Regions from separate parts of the Dokdonella soli genome, predicted to be linked through region 3. Evidence: riboswitches for the same ligand, from Rfam matches in the RefSeq annotation. Region 3 holds a riboswitch; each other region holds the start of a gene.
The links. A riboswitch is a leader RNA that binds a small molecule or an ion and turns the genes downstream of it on or off. The one in region 3 is predicted to bind cobalamin.
Positions count from the first base shown of each region.

Region 1: linked by a shared signal. The riboswitch ahead of ABD002_RS14900 (ribonucleoside-diphosphate reductase subunit alpha) and the one ahead of ABD002_RS13605 (TonB-dependent receptor domain-containing protein) in region 3 are both predicted to bind cobalamin.
Region 2: linked by a shared signal. The riboswitch ahead of metE (5-methyltetrahydropteroyltriglutamate--homocysteine S-methyltransferase) and the one ahead of ABD002_RS13605 (TonB-dependent receptor domain-containing protein) in region 3 are both predicted to bind cobalamin.

Region 1 covers NZ_BAAAEU010000024.1:200,740-207,252, reverse strand. The annotation lists gene ABD002_RS14930 (efflux RND transporter periplasmic adaptor subunit) at 1-194, opposite strand, end outside; gene ABD002_RS14925 (TolC family protein) at 198-1,487, opposite strand; gene ABD002_RS14920 (hypothetical protein) at 1,553-1,927, opposite strand; gene ABD002_RS14915 (MBL fold metallo-hydrolase) at 2,091-2,969, shown strand; gene ABD002_RS19745 (YeeE/YedE family protein) at 2,966-3,823, shown strand; cobalamin riboswitch at 3,842-4,060, shown strand; gene ABD002_RS14900 (ribonucleoside-diphosphate reductase subunit alpha) at 4,384-6,513, shown strand, end outside.
Region 2 covers NZ_BAAAEU010000024.1:2,757-9,269, forward strand. The annotation lists gene ABD002_RS14040 (S8 family serine peptidase) at 1-2,886, opposite strand, end outside; cobalamin riboswitch at 3,466-3,701, shown strand; gene metE (5-methyltetrahydropteroyltriglutamate--homocysteine S-methyltransferase) at 3,917-6,208, shown strand; gene ABD002_RS14050 (hypothetical protein) at 6,476-6,513, opposite strand, start outside.
Region 3 covers NZ_BAAAEU010000023.1:89,794-96,306, reverse strand. The annotation lists gene ABD002_RS13610 (DUF1631 family protein) at 1-231, opposite strand, end outside; gene ABD002_RS13605 (TonB-dependent receptor domain-containing protein) at 496-2,319, opposite strand; cobalamin riboswitch at 2,473-2,772, opposite strand; gene ABD002_RS13600 (CPXCG motif-containing cysteine-rich protein) at 2,804-2,992, opposite strand; gene hemW (radical SAM family heme chaperone HemW) at 3,044-4,216, opposite strand; gene rdgB (RdgB/HAM1 family non-canonical purine NTP pyrophosphatase) at 4,346-4,948, opposite strand; gene ABD002_RS13585 (VOC family protein) at 4,945-5,337, opposite strand; gene rph (ribonuclease PH) at 5,334-6,080, opposite strand; gene ABD002_RS13575 (YicC/YloC family endoribonuclease) at 6,153-6,513, shown strand, end outside.

The DNA of each region.
Region 1 (6,513 bases), on a different contig from region 3:
TTGCCTGGATGGTCGAAGTGCTGCTGCGGCACCATCGGGTCGTACCAGTACAGCGGCTGTTTCGCCGCTGCTTCTTCGGTGTGCGATGCCGCAGCAGTCGGCGCGCCGGTACGCTGATGCATCACCAGCACCGTCGAGGCGATGCCCAGCACGAACGCGGCGGCCACCATCAGGATGAGGAATCGGGGACGCATGGCTCAGCGCTCCTCGTTCGGGAAAGCGAAATGGAGTGCGGCCCAGGATTGGCCGAGCGTGTTCGTGACGTCCGTGTAGGCGATCCGCTGTTCGATCGCGTTGTCGAACGCGGCCAATGACGTTTGCAGGTCGCCGCGACCACCGCGATAGGAAGCCAGCGCGGCGTCGGCGCGGTCGTCCGCCAACGGCAGCAGCTCCCGTTCGTAGCGTTGCGCACGCGCACACGCGCTGCGCCAGGTCGCGACCACCTTGCGCAGGTCGGCGGTGTGCATTCTCAGCGCGACCTCGCGCTCCGCTTCGAGTTGCGCCACGGCCGCCTGTTTGGATGCGATGGTCGGATCCTGACGGCTGGCTGCGAACAGGGGCAGGTCCACGCGCACCTGCACCGTGACCATGTTCGAGTAGCGCGGGCCGCGCTGTGCGTAGGCCATTTCCAGCGACCAGTCGGGGCGCTTCTCCGCGCGCGCCAGCGCGACGTCGGCATCCGCGGCCTGTTCGGCGGCATCGTAGGCGAGCAGCTCGCGATGGTGCGCGATGTTGCCGATCAACCGGGACGGGTCGCCGCCGAGGTCGGTCCAGTCCGGCGCTTCGCCAAGCGGTCGCCCGGCCGCGTCGGGAAGCCAGCGTGTGAAATCGGCCTGCGCTTCCTCGACGTCGCGTCCGGCCTGGTCGATGCGGTCTTCGAGCTGCTGTTGCGACGACCTCGCCGCGATGCCGTCGGCCGCGGAGCCGCGGCCGGCGCTGAGCGCCGCGGCGGCTGCGGCCACCGTCGCTTCGGCGCGCGAGCGCAGGGATTGAAGCAGTGCCAGACGACGCTCGGCGGCGGCGCGCGCGATCCACGCGCGCGCGACCGCTTCGCGCACGGAGAGCTGTTCCGTGATGAGCCGCGCGCGTGCTTGCCCGGCCATCGCTTCAGCGCGCGCGGTCCGCAGTGCACGTTTCTCGCGGCGTGGGAAAGCCTGCGAGATGCCGACCTTGCGCATGGTCATGAAGTCGTCGGTCAGGCTGAACGCGTCTCCGCTAGTGACCGGCAGGTTCTCGACGCCCGCCACGAGTTGCGGATCCGGAAGCTGGCCGGCCGGACTGACCGCATCCTCGGCGGACGTCAGCGCGGCGCGGCGTGCCTGGATATCGGGTGCGGACGCCTCGGCCATTCGCACCGCATCGAGCAGCGACAGGCGAGCGTCGTCAGCGCGCGCGCCGGGCAGCGCGAGGAGACCGAGGCAGAAAGTGGCAGCAACACGAAAACCGCGCCGCAAAGGCTGCGCGAGTATGGAATGGACGGTGGGCATGGGAACTCCGACGCAAGGGACACACGTGCCGCAATCGCGGCGCCATGGATGTCAGCGGACGGAGCTCAAATCTGGAACGTGCAGTGCCGGATGGTCAGCGGCGGCGCGGCGGCGCGGGCGACGATTTCGCCGCGATGATGGACGCGCGTGTCGGCGACGAACCACGCAGCATCGCGCAGCCACGTGGTCGGTGGAAACAGCGCTGCCGGCACCGAAGGAACCGGTGGATGATCGGAGGAAGGCGTTTGCGGATGGCAATGCTCGTGGCATCGCGGGTCCGCCGCGCCTTGCTCGTGACAGGTCGGCTTCGACACGGCCACCGTCGCCCCGGATTGCTCCAGCGGACACATGTATCCGGCCATGGCCAACTGCTGGAACAGCAGGCCGAGCAGCGCGATCAGCGCAATCAGGCGGCGATGGCGGCGGCGTCGAAAAAGCATTGCGACGGTGTCAGGAGGATTGCCGACAGGACCAGGAAACGTGGCACGAGCTTACGCCCAATTGGGCCGTCCGCGTGCTGCGACGATGACCCATCCCTCCGCAGCAGGGGGCGTATAGAATCCCCTCCGTCCAGATGACGGTCGCATCCGAGGCGCGCATTTCATGCCATCACGGCCATGGGTGGAAACGTTCTTCCACAAGGACACCGGCACCTTCACCCATGTCGTATGGGAGGGCGAGGGCGGGGCCGCGGCCATCGTGGATCCGGTGCTCGATTACGATGCGGCAGCGGCGCGCACGTCGACCGCGTCCGCCGACGCGGTGCTCGCGTTCGTGCGCGACCACCGCCTGCGCGTGGAATGGATCCTCGAAACGCATGCGCACGCGGACCATCTGAGCGCCGGCGGCCATCTGCATGACGTGCTCGGGGCGCCGCTGGCGATTGGCCGCGGCATCGCTGCGGTCCAGGCGCACTTCAAGCCGCTGTTCGGCTTGGGCGAGGACTTCGTCCCCGATGGCCGCCAGTTCGACCGCCTGTTCGACGACGACGAGCGCTTCCGCATCGGCGGCCTGGAGGCGCGCGTCCTCGCCACGCCCGGCCACACCGGCGACAGCCTGACCTATCTTGTCGGCGATGCAGCGTTTGTCGGCGACACCCTGTTCGCGCCGGACGTCGGCACCGCACGTTGCGACTTCCCGGGTGGCGATGCCGCGCGGCTGCATGCCTCGATCCAGACGATCCTGGCGCTGCCAGCGGACACGCGTATCTTCCTCTGCCACGACTATCCGCCGGCCGGACGTGCGCCGATGGCGGAGACGTCGATCGCCGCCGAGGTGCGGGACAACCTGCATGTCGGTCGCGGCATCACTGCAGCCGAGTTCGTGGCGATGCGCGGTGCGCGCGACGCCAACCTGACGGTACCACGACTGCTCCTGCCGGCGTTGCAGGTCAACATCCGCGGCGGGCGCCTGCCGCCGCCGGACACCAACGGCATCGTCTGGTTGAAGTTGCCGCTTAACCAGCTGGGAGGCATGGCATGAACGCCCGGATGAGCGGATGGGTCGGCGGTGTGCTGATCGGCATGGCCGCCGCTTTGCTGCTGTGGCTGAACGGCCGCATCGCGGGCATCAGCGGCATCGTCAACGCCGTGACCGGGGCCGCGTCGTCGGATCGTGGCTGGCGTGTTGCGTTCCTGCTCGGCTTGATGCTTGCGGGCGGGGGGACGATGCGCTGGTTCGCCGTGGGTGAGCCACATCGGCAAGGTTATCCGGTGATCCTGCTCGTCGTGGGTGGATTGCTCGTCGGCTTCGGCACGCGCATGGGCAGCGGTTGCACCAGCGGTCATGGCGTGTGTGGCCTGGGCAGGTTGTCGCTGCGCTCGTTGGCCCGCGGCGCTGACCTTCATGGCCGCCGCGATGGCGACGGTGTTCGTGATGCGCCATTGGCCGGGATGGTCGGCATGAATGCGCGCTGGTTCGCGGCTCTTTTTTCAGGAGCCTTGTTCGGGGTCGGCCTGGCGATCTCGGGCATGACTGATCCGCGCGTCGTGCAAGGCTTCCTGGATATCTTCGGCCAGTTCGACCCAACCCTGATCCTGGTGCTTGGCGCTGCTGTCGGCGTTACCGTGATCGCGTTCCGCTGGATTCTTCGCTTGCCCAAACCGCGTTTCGCGCCCGGGTTCGAATTGCCTGCGACGCAGCGGATCGATCGCCGTCTGATTGTGGGCGCGGGAATATTCGGCATCGGCTGGGGACTGGTCGGCTACTGCCCGGGTCCTGCGCTGGTCGGCCTGGCGGGTGGGGTGCATGAAGTGCTCTGGTTCGTGCCGGCGATGCTGGTGGGGGCCGTCGCCTGCCGACTCATGGAAACTCGTGTGCGGCAAGAAACCGATTGAACTTCCGGTCACGAGGGCATATCTTGTGGTCGTCGATGGCGCCCAGCACAACATCTGGGTTGGGGGTCACAAAACCTCCGAGGGAATCCGGTGCGAATCCGGAGCTGCCCCGCAGCGGTGATCGGGAGCGAACGACGCATCAGGCACTGAGCTTCGGCTTGGGAAGCGGCGTCCAGTAGGTGAGGCAAACGCCTCGCGCCCGAGAGTCCGAATACCCGCCGCGACCGTTCCGCCGCAATGCGGAGCGTCTGGCTCGAAGGCCCTCGCGGGAGGGGCAGGCCGAAAGTCGTCGCGCCTCCGTCCGGAGCCCGCGTCCCTTTCGACTGGCGTCATCCGCAGGTTCTTCTTTCGCTCGCGGGAGCGAAGGCCGGCGGATCGCGGGCCCAAGTCTCATTCCGTGCGTCGCCGTGCCTTTACTTCTGCGGGTCCGCTGCTCGCGAAGGAGAGAACGCATGTCCACGTCCGAAGTTGTCGCCGAGTCCGCCGCATCTCCCGCCGCCGCCGTCCCGCCGAATCAACCGGGTTTCCGCCTGACCGCGCCGCACGCGGGCCCGATCGCGATGCAGGTGACCAAGCGCTCGGGCGCGAAGGAACCGGTCGACCTCAACAAGATCGTGCGCGCGGTCACGCGCTGCTGCGAGGGGCTCGCGGATGTCGAGCCGATGCGCGTCGCGCTGAAGACGATCGCCGGCCTGTACGACGGTGCGACCACGCGCGAACTGGATGAACTCTCGATCCGCACCGCGGCCTCGTTCATCGCCGAGGAGCCCGAATACTCGAAGGTCGCCGCGCGCCTGCTTGCCGGCTACATCGACAAGGAAGTGCAGGGGCTCGGCGTGTATTCGTTCTCGCAATCGATCCGACTCGGTTTCGATGCGGGTCTGATCAACGAGCGCGTGCTCGCGTTCGTCGAGGCGAATGCGCGCAAGCTCAACGACGCGATCGATCCGCGCCACACGCTGCGCTTCGAATACTTCGGCCTACGCACCTTGTACGACCGCTACCTGCTCAAGCATCCGACTCAGCGTCAGGTCATCGAGTCGCCGCAGCAGTTCTGGCTGCGCGTCGCCTGCGCGCTCAGCGAGAGCGCGGGCGACGCCATCGAGCTGTACCAGCTGTTCGCCGGTCTCGACTACGTGCCGAGTTCGCCGACGCTGTTCAATTCCGGCACGCGCCACGAACAGTTGTCGAGCTGCTTCCTGCTCGATTCGCCTGAGGATTCGCTGGAGGCGATCTATGGCAAGTACCGCGACGTCGCGCTGCTGTCGAAGTTCTCGGGCGGCATCGGTCTCGCCTGGCATCGCGTGCGTTCGGAAGGCTCGCTGATCCGCTCGACCAATGGCTTGAGCAACGGCATCGTGCCGTGGCTGAAGACGCTCGATTCCTCGGTCGCCGCGGTCAACCAGGGCGGCAAGCGCAAGGGCGCGGCCTGCGTGTACCTGGAATCCTGGCACGCCGATATCGAGGCGTTCCTCGAGCTGCGCGAAAACACCGGCGACGACGCGCGCCGCACGCATCATCTGAACATTGCGAACTGGGTCCCGGATCTGTTCATGCATCGCGTCGATACGGACGGGATGTGGTCGCTGTTCGATCCGAAGGACGTGCCGGATTTCCCGGACCGGTGGGGCGAGGCGTTCGAAAGCGCGTACGTGCAGGCCGAGGCGCAGGGGCTCGCGAAGAAGACCGTGAAGGCGCGTGACCTCTACGCACGCATGATGCGCACGCTGGCGCAGACCGGCAACGGCTGGATGACGTTCAAGGACGCCTGCAACCGCGCCGGCAACCAGACCGCGAAGCCGGGCAACGTGGTGCACCTGTCGAACCTGTGCACCGAGATCATCGAAGTCACGAACGACGGCGAAACCGCGGTCTGCAATCTCGGCTCGATCAATCTTTCGCGGCATCACGACGGTGTCGCGTTCGATTTCGACAAGCTCGCGCACACCGTGCAGGTCGCGGTGCGCCAGCTCGACCGCGTGATCGATCTGAATTTCTATCCGATCGACACCGCGCGCGCGTCGAACCTGCGCTGGCGTCCGGTCGGCCTCGGCCTGATGGGCTTGCAGGACGTGTTCTTCGCGTTGCGCCTGCCGTTCGACAGCGCAGCGGCGCGCGAACTGTCGGCGCGGATCTCCGAGGAGATCTACTACTGGGCGCTGCGCACGTCGCTCGACCTCGCGCGCGAGAAGGGCGCGCATCCGGCCTTCGCCGACACGCGCGCCGCGCGTGGCGAGTTGCAATTCGACGCCTGGAACGTCACCCCGCGCGACAGCGCGCGCTGGGATGTGCTGCGTGCGGAGATCCAGGCTCATGGCCTGCGCAACTCGCTGCTGATCGCGATCGCGCCAACGGCCACGATCGCCTCGATCGCCGGCTGCTACGAATGCATCGAACCGCAGGTGTCGAACCTGTTCAAGCGCGAGACCTTGTCCGGCGATTTCCTGCAGGTGAACCGCTACCTGGTCGATGAATTGAAACGGCTCGGCTTGTGGACCGCCGAGATCCGCGACGCGATCAAGCTCGCCGAAGGCTCGGTGCAGCCGATCGTGGCATTGCCGGACGAGCTCAAGACGATCTATCGCACGGTCTGGGAGACGCCGATGCGCGCACTGATCGACATGGCCGCCGAGCGCGGCGCATTCATCGACCAGAGCCAGTCGCTGAACCTGTTCATCGAGAATCCGAAC
Region 2 (6,513 bases), on a different contig from region 3:
GCCTGTCGAACCGGTGAAGATCAGGCCGGGATCGATGTTCTGGGCATTGGTGCCGTTCGCAGCCGTCGACTCGAACCACAGCCAGCCGTTCGCGACGGCACCCGTACCGAACGTCGACGCTTCCAGATAGACCACCATCCAGTACTTGCCTGCGGGGAGATTGGTAGGCGTGACGGAAGGCGCAGCGGTCAGATCGAGCGAGATCGTGTTGCCGGCTACGTTCAGGCCAGCCGTGGTTCCGATCGTCGCAACGTAGTTCCAGAGGTAGCTAGGGGCGACGGTGTCCGGATTTCCACTCGGCACTCCGGCCATGTCGCCGTAGATCTCGAAATGGATCTTCCGCCCGGCGAAGTTGGTCGCCAGGCTGCCCCTCGATGGTGACAGGACGAATCCAGGGAAGATCAATCTGGACACGTTCGTGCCGGGGATGCTGACCACGAAATCGTCCGCCGCGTATGCGCCGTGCGGTCCCTTGTCACCCCATTTGTCGGCGAAGAAACCGAAATTGCCCTGGCTCGGCTGATCAATCACGACACCGCTTGCCGCTGTGGTCGTGTTGTCGTTGGTCTTGGTGACATTGAGCGTCGGGCCACCGATGTTGTTGACGCTGAGTGCCGCGGACGTGGTGGTCTGACCGTTCGCGATACTGAGCGCAAGCGGCGACGGCACGGTGGCGATCGCCGGCCTAGGCACCCTGATCGCCATCGGCAAGTGCAGCGGCGACAGGCTGGCATCGCTCGGCGTGAGAACCATCTCACCGAAATGGAAATTGCCGTCGGCGTTGTATCGGGTCGCGTCAACACGGATGTTCAAGGGCTGGCTGTTCGAGTGTGCCGCAACCGTCAGGGTCGGCATGCTCGCCGTGGCGGCGACATCCCCCGTGAAGCTCACCGCCCATGTGACCGAGTGATCCTGCGTGCTGCGGAACTTGCGCGTGAACGAACACGTTGTCGTGCTGGTCGGGCCCGTCGTGGAGACGGTGATGCAGGCATCCTTCTGCATGCTGGCAAGATTGAGCGCGCTGGGCCCGATGCTGCCGGGCTTTCCGGCATTGGCGGGATTGGCGTTCGAGAAGTTCAGACCCGTCTCGTTCATCACCAAACCGGCCCGGCTGGCGACATACGCCTGGATGCGTCCCGAGCCCCGATCGAAGAAATCGCTGAGCGTCGCGCCATCCGGTTTGGTCAAGCCTGCTTCCGTTGCAGTCATCATGAGCGCCGACTTCACCTCCATCGGTGTCCAGTCCGAATGCATGCCCATCAGCAGTGCGCCGGTACCGGCCGTATGCGGGGTCGCCATCGACGTGCCATCGTAGAAGTCGACGTTGTTGGCTCCGGCAGGCGTGCCGTCGTTCGCGACGGACGCCAGGACGGCCACGCCCGGCGCCTGCACATCCGGCTTGATGGCGTCGGTACCGACCGGACCAAGCAGGCTGAAGCTGGCTAGTTTGTCCGGCTGGGCCGGCAGGCGCGAATTGGCGGGGTAGCCGATATTCATGGCGGTACCCGGATGAGCTGCCGCGTAGACCTCAAGGGCGTTGCCCTGCCCGCTGCTCGTGGTAAACACCGGAATGGTCTGTGCAGCACCGCTGCTGATGTAGTCGTCGGTCGAATTGACCAGCAGTACCTGGACTGCACCCGCGGCCTTCGCATTCGCCGCCAGCGCATTCGTGCCGCAAGGGCCGCTCACGAAATGCAAGATGGCCATCTTGCCGGTGAACGTGCCTGATGGAAGCGCAGCGCAATCGTTGGCCGCACCGAAGTTCGGACTGACCGCCAGCACGGTCGCAATCGGCCCGCTTGGCTGGGTCGAGTTGGGGGCCGTGTTCATGCCGATTGGACCAGGTGCACCTGCACCCGAAACCGTCGCGGAGTAACCCAGGGGGCCACCCGTGTGGTTGCCCGCGGCAACCGTCGTGACCCATGGCTCCCAGTGATTTGCTGTTCCTGGGAGCGTTACCGGTGTGGTCTCGTTGTTGCCCGCCGCCGCCGCGACGAAAATGCCGGCATCGGTGGCTGAGAGGAATGCTTGCGAAACCGGATCATTCCAAGGATCGAGGCCGCCGCTGATCGAGTAGTTCAACACATCGACGATGCCGTCCTGGATCGCCTGGTTCGCCGCGGCGGCGAGCGCGGATGTGGAACCGTTTCTGTTGTAGAGGCCACGGTAGATCACCAGGTTGGCGTGCGGTGCGACACCCGACAGATGTGCTGTAAAGCTGCCGATGGTGGCGGAACGGCTGTTGCCGCCAGCGGTGCTGCCGGTGTGGCTGCCGTGGCCATCGAGCGGACTGTCCTCAACGGATTGAGCCGGCTCTTTGGGCTCCTGCACACCCAATTCGTCGTAGACGCCGATGACCTTGTCATTGCATCCGCCGGCCAGATTGATGCCCTGCACGCCGCATTGACCGATGTAGTGGCCAGAACCCAATGGGTTCTGGATGTGGTAGCCCTGATCGTCGACGGCTGCAAACGAGGGACTCTTGCTGTTGTAGCCGGTATCGATATTGCCGATGACGACACCGTCGCCTCGATAGCCCAGCAACGATTCGAAGCCGTTAGCGAACAGCGTGTCCTGCCCCGCCGGAGTTCCCCACCAGATCGAGGAGGCCCCGATGAAGCCCGGACCGACGTCGCTCGCCTGATGGACGATGTAGTCAGGCGTGACTGAAAGGACGTCGGGCAGCTTTTTCAGCTTCGCAACATCGCTTGCCGAAAGCCCGTCTATCACTGCAGCGTTCAGCGCATGCGCCATCGTCGATACCACGTTCGGCGTGCGGCCCAACGTCATCGCAATAGCACTCAAGTGGCTGGCCTGCCGGCCCTCGAGGTACTGCCGGTAGTTCGCCACCGCTGAATTGGCCGAATCGAGGTGCAGTCGGCCCAAGGCTCCGTTCGCCTTGTAGGGACCGACGGCCTGAACGGAGTTTGCCCCCGCCTGGCCCGCGAAATAGGTTGGTATCGTCTGCTCGACAAACCGCACGATGTAGCGATTCGGAACGGACTCCCGGGCAACTACAGTGGAGCTTCCGGAAGGCCCGTCGTCCGTGGAAGCCGATCCGGCGAACGCTGGCGCTACGGCCATCCCCGTACTACCAATGATTGTCGCGATTGCTGCTGCCAGCGGCCACTGCCGCGTGAAACGAACACCCATCACCGTGTCTCCTTCGATTGGCCCCAGATTCCGTCGAACCCGCCGACTCCCCCAGCGGCGCTGCACTACGAGACGTTGATTCATGCCTCTCCCCGTCTCGTGCCAGCTCATCGACCATTGCCACGCCCTACTACGGGGCAAGCGCCATCACGGCGGCGCCCCGTCACATTTAGTCAATGACGAATGAGCGACCCGGTTTTGAAATGGCCATCACTCAGGAGCCCTGTACTCGCTGGATTGCCGGGATTGGCTGGCGCCTTGCCGGAAGGGCCCGTCGACGCAGCGATGCTTGACGTCGTCCGATGCTGCGCGTACTTTTCCACGCGTCGATGGTTTCCATCGCTCTATCCGCATAGAGCGATGGAATTAAAAGGGAAGCCGGTGCGGCCGTCATGGGCCAATTCCGGCGCTGCCCCGCAGCGGTGTGTGGAAACGACCTTCGCCAGTAGCACTGGTCCCTAAGGACTGGGAAGCGGCGGACACTAGGCGAAGCGCTGATGCGCTTCACGTCCACGAGCCCGAAGACCTGCCTCGTCCAGGGAGAGATCCCTGTTTGACCTGGACCTTCCGTGGGGAAGCGGCCGGAGCTCTCGCACGATGCATTTCCATCGTGCGCGTACTCCCGCGCGCTCGCCACGCAGTTCCGGTTCGCCCGCGGGGGCGAAGGTCGCTGGCGTGACGAATCCCTTGTCTGTACTTGCAGGCGAGTCGACGCGCGGTTCCTTCGTTCCTCACTGCCACTGACGCATGAGGAATTGCATTCATGACTCTTGTTACCAATCTCGGCTTTCCGCGCATCGGCGCGAAGCGTGAGCTCAAACACGCACTCGAGGCCTACTGGCGCGGCGAAAGCTCGCCGCAGCAGCTGCAGGACATCGCGAAGGATCTGCGGCACCGACACTGGCGTATTCAACGTGAAGCCGGCGCAGACTCCGTGCCTTGCAACGACTTTTCTTTGTACGACCAGGTCCTCGACATGGCGTTTCTGTTCGACGCCATCCCCGACCGTTACCGGAAGCTTGCCGATCGCGATCCGCTAGAGGGTTATTTCGCGCTGGCACGCGGGGCGCAGAATGATGAATTCGATTTGCGCGCCCTCGAGATGACGAAGTGGTTCGACACCAACTACCACTACCTCGTTCCAGAGCTGCAGAGCACCCAGACCTTTCAACTTCGTGGCGACAAGCCGGTCGCCGAGTACCTGGAAGCGAAGGCGCTGGGCCTCGAAGCGCGTCCGGTGTTGCTGGGTCCCGTCAGTTTTCTAATGTTGGCGAAAACTGTCGATGGGAGCGATCGCCTGGCACTGTTGGATCGACTGCTGCCCGTCTACATAGAATTGCTCGGTCGACTCAAGGCCGCCGGCACCCAATGGGTGCAGATCGACGAACCCTGCCTCATCCTCGATCAGGATGCGGACGATCATGCGGCCTATCGCCGTGCTTACGCGGCATTCGCGAATGTGGATCGTCCCAAGCTTGTGCTGACGACTTATTTCGGCGCCCTCGGCGACAACCTCAACCTCGCTGTGGACCTGCCCGTCGACGGATTGCATGTCGACCTGGTTCGCGCGCCCGATCAATTGGATGCTGTACTCGACGCGTTGCCGGCAGAACGGACGTTGTCACTCGGTGTCGTCGACGGACGCAATATCTGGCGTACCGATCTCGATCGCGCGGTGCCGCTTGTACGCCGTGCGCATGATCGACTCGGCGGTGACCGCCTGCAGGTCGCGCCGTCTTGTTCACTCTTGCACGTGCCGGTCGATGCAACACTTGAGACGTCGCTTCCCTCCGACATCCAGTCCTGGCTTTCGTTCGCGCGACAGAAAGTCGAGGAAGTGCGCGCCATCGTCGACGCGCTGAACGGTCTCGTTTCCTCGGTGGATACGCTCGATGTTGCACGCGAACGGCGAGAGACGCGGAGCACCTCGAAAAGAGTCCACAAACCCCGTGTCGCGGAACGCGTGGCCTCTCTCGAAGCATCGTCCGCACGGCGTCGCTCCGCCTATCCGAAACGCCGAGTTCTGCAGGAAGAACGGATGCGGCTGCCGCTATTCCCGACCACGACGATTGGCTCGTTTCCGCAGACACATGAAGTGCGAGAGGCGCGCGCGAAGCACAAGTCCGGCAAGCTGTCGGATGCCGCCTATGACGCTTTCCTGGTGGCTGAGACGGAAAAGTGTGTGCGTTTCCAAGAGGAAATCGGCATCGACGTGCTCGTCCACGGCGAATTCGAGCGCAACGATATGGTTGAGTACTTCGGCGAGCAGCTCGATGGTTTTGCTTTTACGAAGAATGGCTGGGTACAGAGCTATGGATCGCGTTGCGTCAAGCCCCCCGTCATCTACGGCGATGTCGAGCGTCCGGCGCCAATGACGGTGCGCTGGTCGCAGTATGCGCAGTCGCTGACCGACAAGCCGATGAAGGGCATGCTGACCGGACCGGTGACGGTACTGCAGTGGTCATTCGTTCGCGATGACCAACCCCGAGCCGCCACCTGCCGGCAGATAGCACTGGCGCTGCGCGACGAAGTGATCGATCTTGAACGTGCGGGGATTCGCGTGATCCAGATCGACGAACCCGCGTTGCGCGAAGGTTTGCCATTGCGGCGAGCAGACTGGCAGGTCTATCTGGACTGGGCGGTGGAGTGCTTCCGTATCACAGCGTCGGGAGTTGCCGACGATACGCAGATCCACACGCACATGTGCTACTCCGAGTTCAACGACATCATTGACTCGGTCGCGGCGATGGATGCCGACGTGATCTCGATCGAGACCTCCCGCTCGCGCATGGAGCTGCTCGATGCCTTTGTGAAGTTTCGCTATCCCAACGAGATCGGGCCGGGCGTCTACGACATCCACTCACCGCGCGTGCCATCCGTGGACGAGATGACGGAGCTGCTGGAGAAAGCAGGCGCTGTGCTCTTCCCCGAGCAAGTGTGGGTCAACCCGGACTGTGGGCTGAAAACCCGCGGTTGGCCGGAGACGCGCACGACGCTCGCCGCGATGGTCGAAGCTGCGCGGCGGTTGCGATCTTCCGTAGAAAAAACAACCTGAGTCATGTCGAAGTGTCCGCTGCTCGCCTCGGTTGGGCAGCGGACATTTCCATCAGGTCGCTTGTCCCGCCACGCGACGGCGCACAGCGCGCATTTCAGGCGCCTCGTGATGAACCAGGGTTTCTGCTCAGGGCACCCACTCGAGCTCGCTGGTCGCCACGGTCAACCCCTGTCCAGGTTGTTCGCAGTGACGTTGCATTTGATGGTTCGACCCTGTGGGAGCAACCTGACCAGCGACAGCCGGACTTTGACACCCGCGCAGTCCTAATCAATCGGGCGCCCGACTCTGGGCGATCAGATTGGCAA
Region 3 (6,513 bases):
GCGGATGCGCGTGAATATCGATTCCACGTGCTGCAGGAAGCGCGGCGCTACATCGGCGCGGCCGTGCCGGACCTCGCGAAGACCCTCGAAGCGCTTCTGCTGCTGCGCACTGCTGCTGGAGCGTTCGGCCAGCTTGAACAGCGCGTGTTCGGTTTCGTCGAGCGTGCGCAGGATCGCGCTTTCGAAGTGCGTGAACGTGAGCTCCAGCAGTCCGTCCAGCAACCCGCGCACGCGGGGTGGCAAATCCGTCCGCCGCGCGAGCGACGCGGAGGGCTCGCCCTCATTTGGGCGACCCGGCCTGTCCTGCGCTGGCCTGCGTATCGTCATGCGGCCGGACGTGCTCTCGTACGCTGCGGGTGTGTCGCTGCTGCGCTTGCCCCAATGCGCCGCGATCAGTTGCGCGCGCTCCCCTGTTTCCCCGTCGACCGCCGCTCGTGCGGTCGACGGAGACGATTCTTGCACGTCGTCCAGCGGGCGAACAGAGGCTGCGCAGCGCTACGGCTGCCAGACGATGTCCAGGAAGCCGGAACGCCCCGGCGTGTTGTAGCCGTGGACCAATTCGTAGTTGCGGTCGGCGAGGTTCTCCAGACGTGCGCTCAGGCTCCAGGCTGGGCTCAGCGTGTAGCGCGCGCGCAAGTTCACGATCGCATAAGCCGGCAACTCGACGCCGCCGATATCGTGGCGCCTGCCCGCGTAGACGAGTTCGGCTCCGGCTGTGAAGCGCTCGCCGAAGCTGCGTTCGACGGTGCCGGATACCTTCTGTTTGGCGCGGCGCAGCAATGGCGTGTCGGTGTCCGCGTTGCGCGCGTCCTCCCAGGTGTACGCGGCGCGCGCAGACCACGCCCCCGCGTTGACTCGGTAGCTCAGCTCGGCGCCGTCGAGCTTCGCGTTCGCGATGTTCTCGGCGCGGTTCTGAGGACCGGTGAAGCTGATCAGGTCATGCACGCGCGTCGAATAGAGGTTCGCCTTGAAGCGCTGATTCGCCGTCGGCGAGAACTCGAGGCCGAGTTCGGCGCTGTGCGAGCGCTCCGGAGCGAGGTTCGGATTGCCGGCGAAATAGCCGCCATAGCCGGGATCGTACAGCTCGTTCATGGTCGGACTGCGGAAGCCCTGGCCGAAGCTCGCATACGCGCGCAGCCGTTCGTTGACGCGCCAGCCCAGCGCCAGCGAGCCGGTGGTCGCGCCGCCGAATTGGCTGTTGTCGTCGTGGCGGGCCGAGAGCTCGCTGTCGAACGCGCCGAACGCTGCGCGCCAGCCACCGAACAGCGCGCGGTTGTCGCGACTGTCGCGATAGCGCGGCGTGTTGCTGGAGGTGTCGCGTGTCTCACCCTTTTCGTGGACGAGGTCGAGGCCGGCGATCAGGCGCTGGTTCTCGTCTAGGCGGATCTCGTTCTGCCAGAGCAGGCTGCTGCGTCGGGTCAGGTACAGCGTCGAAAACGCCGGCGTGTTGAGGTCCTCGCGCGCGTTGCCGAGTGCGAGACGATGGCTCCAGTTCGCGCCAAGCTCACCTTCGAGATTGAGGCCGGCGGTCTGCTCGATCACGTTCGAGTAACCTTGGTCGAACTGCACCTGGCCCTGGCTGCGGTACAGCGTGGCCGACAGCAGCTGGCTGCCGAGCGTGTAGGCGCCGCGCGCGGCGAGGTTCGTGTTGCGGTAGCCATCGTCGTCCCCGTCGTACGGGCAGTACGGATCGTTCGGTCCGTTGCAGATGCCGGGATTGGTCGGGGAGAAGCCGCCGACATGACGCGCGCCGACCTGCACGCTGTAGCCGTTCGCGCCGTCCCAGTGGCCGATGCCCGCGCTGCCCTCGGCATCACGGTAGCTGCCATAGCCGAGCGCGACGCGCGGACCCTCGAGCTTGCGCGTGAAGATCTGGATCACGCCGCCGATCGCGTCCGAACCCCAGTAGCTCGCGCGCGGGCCGCGTACGATCTCGATGCGCTCGACCGCGTCCAGCGGCAACTGCTCGAACGCGAACGCGCCGGTGGTCGCCGCTGCGGTGCGCACGCCGTCGATCAGCACCAGCACCTGGTTCGAGTTCGTGCCGCGCAGGAACAGCGAGGTCTGCTGGCCCGGGCCGCCGGTGCGGTACAGATCGATTCCGGCTTCGAGGCGCATCAGGTCAAGCACGTCGCGTGCGACGCTAGTGTCGATGTCCTGGCGAGTGATCACGCTGACGTCGGCGAGCGTCTGGTCGACGGTTTCCGCCACGCGCGAGGCGGTGACCTGCACGGTCGGCTGCAGGTCGACCTCGTCGGCGTGTGCGGCGCCGCCGAGCGCGGCCGAGACCGCGATGAACAAAACGGAATAACGGAACATTTCATACCCTCCTGTCGCACACCCGCGTGGCCAGGGCGTCGGAGGAGGGTCGTGCAAAGGACGGCGGGCGCCCTTGCCCGCCCGTTGCCCGCCGCAACGCCTGGAGCTGATTCGCCGATTCGCTGTCCTGGCTCGTGGAGCCGACTCGAGTGCGATCGGTGAAAGCCTCAGGCCGGTCTCCGGGCTTGCAAGCGATGCGCCTGGTGAAAAGTGCGGTCGCGGACGACCACCTTCTTTTCGCGCTCGGGGATGAGCGCAAAACCACCATTACATCGGCCGAATCGCCTTCCCGCCGCTTCTGCGGCAGTGGCAACTGATCCGGTTCGGCTTGCTTACCGTTGCGGGGGCAGCGCCGGTCTTGAATCGGATTCGTTGATCGAACCCGCATTCGCACCGGCTTCCCGTTTCACCCCGCGCGACAACGCGCGGGACACCTGTGGCGGCGCGCAGTGTAGGGGCGGGGGCGGGGCGCCGCAAGCGAAGCTCAATCGCGATCAGTCGCGGTATCGACGCCGAGCAGCTCGCCGTCGTCATCGACCCGCAGCGTTACTTCGATCGGCCGGCAGCACACGGCGCAGTCCTCGATGTAGCGCTGCGAGCCGGCCGAGAGGTCGACGGTCGTGACGAAACTCTCGCCGCAATAGGGGCACGTCAGCGTGATCGATTCGAGCATGGCGGTCGAGTGCCGATGGGTGACGACGGGCTTCTTCTGCTCCCGATTCCCTCAGCCGTTCTCCGGCAGGAACAGCTCGATCACGTCGTTGAGCCAGCGGCGGCCGAGTTCGGTGGGAATGATGCGCGCCGGATCGCGTTCCAGCCAGCCGCGTTCGCGCGCGACGCGCAGGCCGTCGTCGAGCGCGTCCATCGCGAGGCCCGTGCGTTCCGCAAACAGCGGACTCGCGACGCCGTCGTTGAGGCGCAGCGCGTTCATCATGAATTCGAACGGCAGGTCCGCGCGCGCCACATCGGTGTTCGTACCGAACGCTTCATCGCGTTCGGCGCGTTCGAGATAGCTGCGCGGCAGCTTCACCTTCGTCGTGCGCGCGATGCGTCCGCTCGCTGCATCGCTGAACTTGCCGTGCGCGCCGGCGCCGATGCCGAGGTAGTCGCCGAATGTCCAGTAGTTGAGGTTGTGCGCCGAGCGCCGATCGTCGCGTGCATACGCGGAGACCTCATATTGCGCGTAGCCGGCCTCGGCAAGGCGCTGCTGACAGGCTTCCTGCATGTCCCAGGCGCTGTCCGCGTCCGGCAGCGGCGGCGGTTTCGCGGCGAACAGCGTGTTCGGTTCCAGCGTGAGTTGATAGTGCGAGATATGCGCGGGAAGCAGCGCGAGCGCGCGTTCGATGTCGGCGAGCGCGCCGTCGAGCGTCTGTTCCGGCAGCGCGTACATCAGGTCGAGATTGAAGTTCGCGTAGCCCGCATCCTGCGCTTCCCTGATCGCACGTTCCGCGTCGGCGGCGGAGTGGATGCGACCGAGCCGGCGCAGCTTGGCATCGTCGAAGCTCTGCACGCCGAAGCTGAGTCGCGAAACGCCGGCCTTGAGGTAGCCGTCGAAACGGCCATGCTCGACCGTGCCGGGATTGGTCTCCAGCGTGACCTCGATGCCGCGTGGCAGATCGATGCGCGCGGCGACGCCGTCGAGAATGCGCGCGATCGCGTCGGGTGCGAACAGGCTCGGCGTGCCGCCCCCGAAAAAGATGCTGCGCAGCGGCCGGCCCATGATCGCTTCGCCCAAGCCGCGCAGATCGCGGTCGAGATCGGCGAGCAGCGCGTCGACATACGCATCGACCGGTAGCGCGCCGTTCTGCGCATGCGAGTTGAAGTCGCAGTACGGGCATTTCTTCACGCACCACGGAATATGGATGTACAGCGACAGCGGTGGTGTGACGAGTGACATGACGTGATTGTAGGCGTTGGCGGCGGGTGGGGCGTCCAGGATCGTGACGTGACCGTAGGAGCGGCTTCAGCCGCGATGCTTTTCTGGTGCGTTCGATCAGAACGAAGAGCATCGCGGCTGAAGCCGCTCCTACGAGGAGGGGGCGGCGTGGGCGATCAGCTCGCGCAACCGCGCCAGCGCCTGTCCGCGATGGCTGACGCGGTTCTTGGTGGCGGCATCAAATTCCGCCGCGCCGGCGCCCAGTGCAGGATCGAAGAACACCGGGTCGTAGCCGAATCCGTTGCTGCCGCGCGGCGCGGCGAGGATGCGGCCATGCCAGTGGCCTTCCGCGATCAGCGGCGCCGGATCGTCGGCGTTGCGCAGCAGCACGATCGCGCAGTGGAAATGTGCGGTGCGCCCCGATTCGGGCACATCGTGCAAGGCATCGAGCAGCTTCGCGATGTTCGCCGCGGCGTCGCCGTGGCCGCCGGCGTAGCGCGCCGAGTACAGGCCGGGTGCGCCATTCAACGCGTCGACGCACAGGCCTGAATCGTCGCCGAGTGCGGGCAGGCCGGATGCGCGCGTGGCATGACGCGCCTTGATCAGAGCGTTCTCGATGAAGGTCGAGCCGGTCTCGTCGGCATCGTCGATGCCCAATTCCGGTTGCGCGACCAGCTCGATGTCGAGACCGGCGAGGATTGCGCGCATCTCGACCAGCTTGCCGGCGTTGCTGCTGGCGAGGACGAGCTTCATTGCGCCGGCCCGATCAGATCCCAACGGTTACCGTAGATGTCCTCGAACACGACGACCGTACCATAGGTTTCGTGGCGTGGTTCGCCGTCGAAGCGCGCGCCGGCGCCAGCCAGCGATGTGTGGTCGCGTGCGAAGTCGTCCGTATGCAAAAAGAAGCCGACGCGCCCGCCATGCTGGCGGCCGACGCAGGCCTGCTGTTCCGGCGTGGTCGCCTTCGCCAGCAGCAGGCAGAATGCGGCGTCGGCGGCCGGTGCGACGCGCACCCAGCGCTTGCCGCCGCCGTGGTCGCTGTCTTCAAGCAGGACGAAGCCGAGCGCACGTGCGAACCACGCAATCGCTTCGTCGTAATCCCGCACCAGCAACGCGATCTGCGCGATGCGTCGGCTCATGCGGCGCGCGCCAGCGCTTCACGTTGTAGATTGCAAAGCTCGGCGACGCCCTTGCCGGCGAGTGCCAGCAAGGCATCCAGCTCCTCGCGCCGGAACGCATGGCCTTCGGCGGTGCCCTGCAGTTCGATGAAGCCACCGCCGTCGTTCATGACCACGTTCATGTCGGTGTCGCAGGCGGAATCCTCGGCGTAGTCGAGGTCGAGCACGGGAACGCCCTGGTAAATGCCGACCGATACCGCCGCGACGGCGCCGAAGATCGGGTCGCGCTTGATCAGGTTGCGGCTCTTGAGCCAGCGGATCGCGTCGACCAGCGCGACATAGGCGCCGGTGATCGCCGCGGTGCGCGTGCCGCCATCGGCCTGCAGCACGTCGCAGTCGAGCGTGATCGTGCGCTCGCCGAGCGCCTGGCGGTCGATGCAGGCGCGCAGCGAGCGGCCGATCAGGCGCTGGATCTCCATCGTGCGGCCGCCCTGACCACCGCGCGCGGCCTCGCGCTGCGTGCGCGTACCGGTCGCGCGGGGCAACATGCCGTACTCCGCAGTGACCCAGCCCTCGCCCTTGCCGCGCAGGAACGGCGGCACCTTTTCCTCAATACTGGCGGTGCACAGCACCTGCGTATCGCCGAACGCGACCAGCACCGAACCTTCGGCATGCCGTGTGTAGTGGCGCTGGATCGAGACCGGCCGCAGCTGATCGGCGGCGCGGCCCGAGGGGCGCGCGGAATTCGTGGTGTTATCCGGCATGAACGCGGGTGCTATGGCAAACGGGCCGTGGAGTTTACCATTGCGGCCCTTTCGTTCCTCCGGGATACACCGATGCTGCGTAGCATGACCGCCTTTGCCAGCGCCGAGGCCGATACCGGCCACGGCACGCTGGCGATCGAGCTGCGCTCGGTCAATCACCGCTATCTCGAACTCGGGCTGCGCCTGCCCGAGGAACTGCGCACGCTGGAACCGATCGTGCGCGAGCGCGTTGCAGCGAAGCTGTCGCGCGGCAAGGTCGATCTGGGGTTGCGCTGGAAGCCGGCCGTCGCCGATGCGTCGGCGATCGCGGTCGACGAGGCGCTGGTCACGCGCCTGGCCGAGACCGCGCAGGCGCTGGCGGCGAAGTTCCCGCAGTTGCATGTCGATTTCACCGCGTTGCTCGGCTGGCCGGGCGTGCTGCTCGATCGCGACA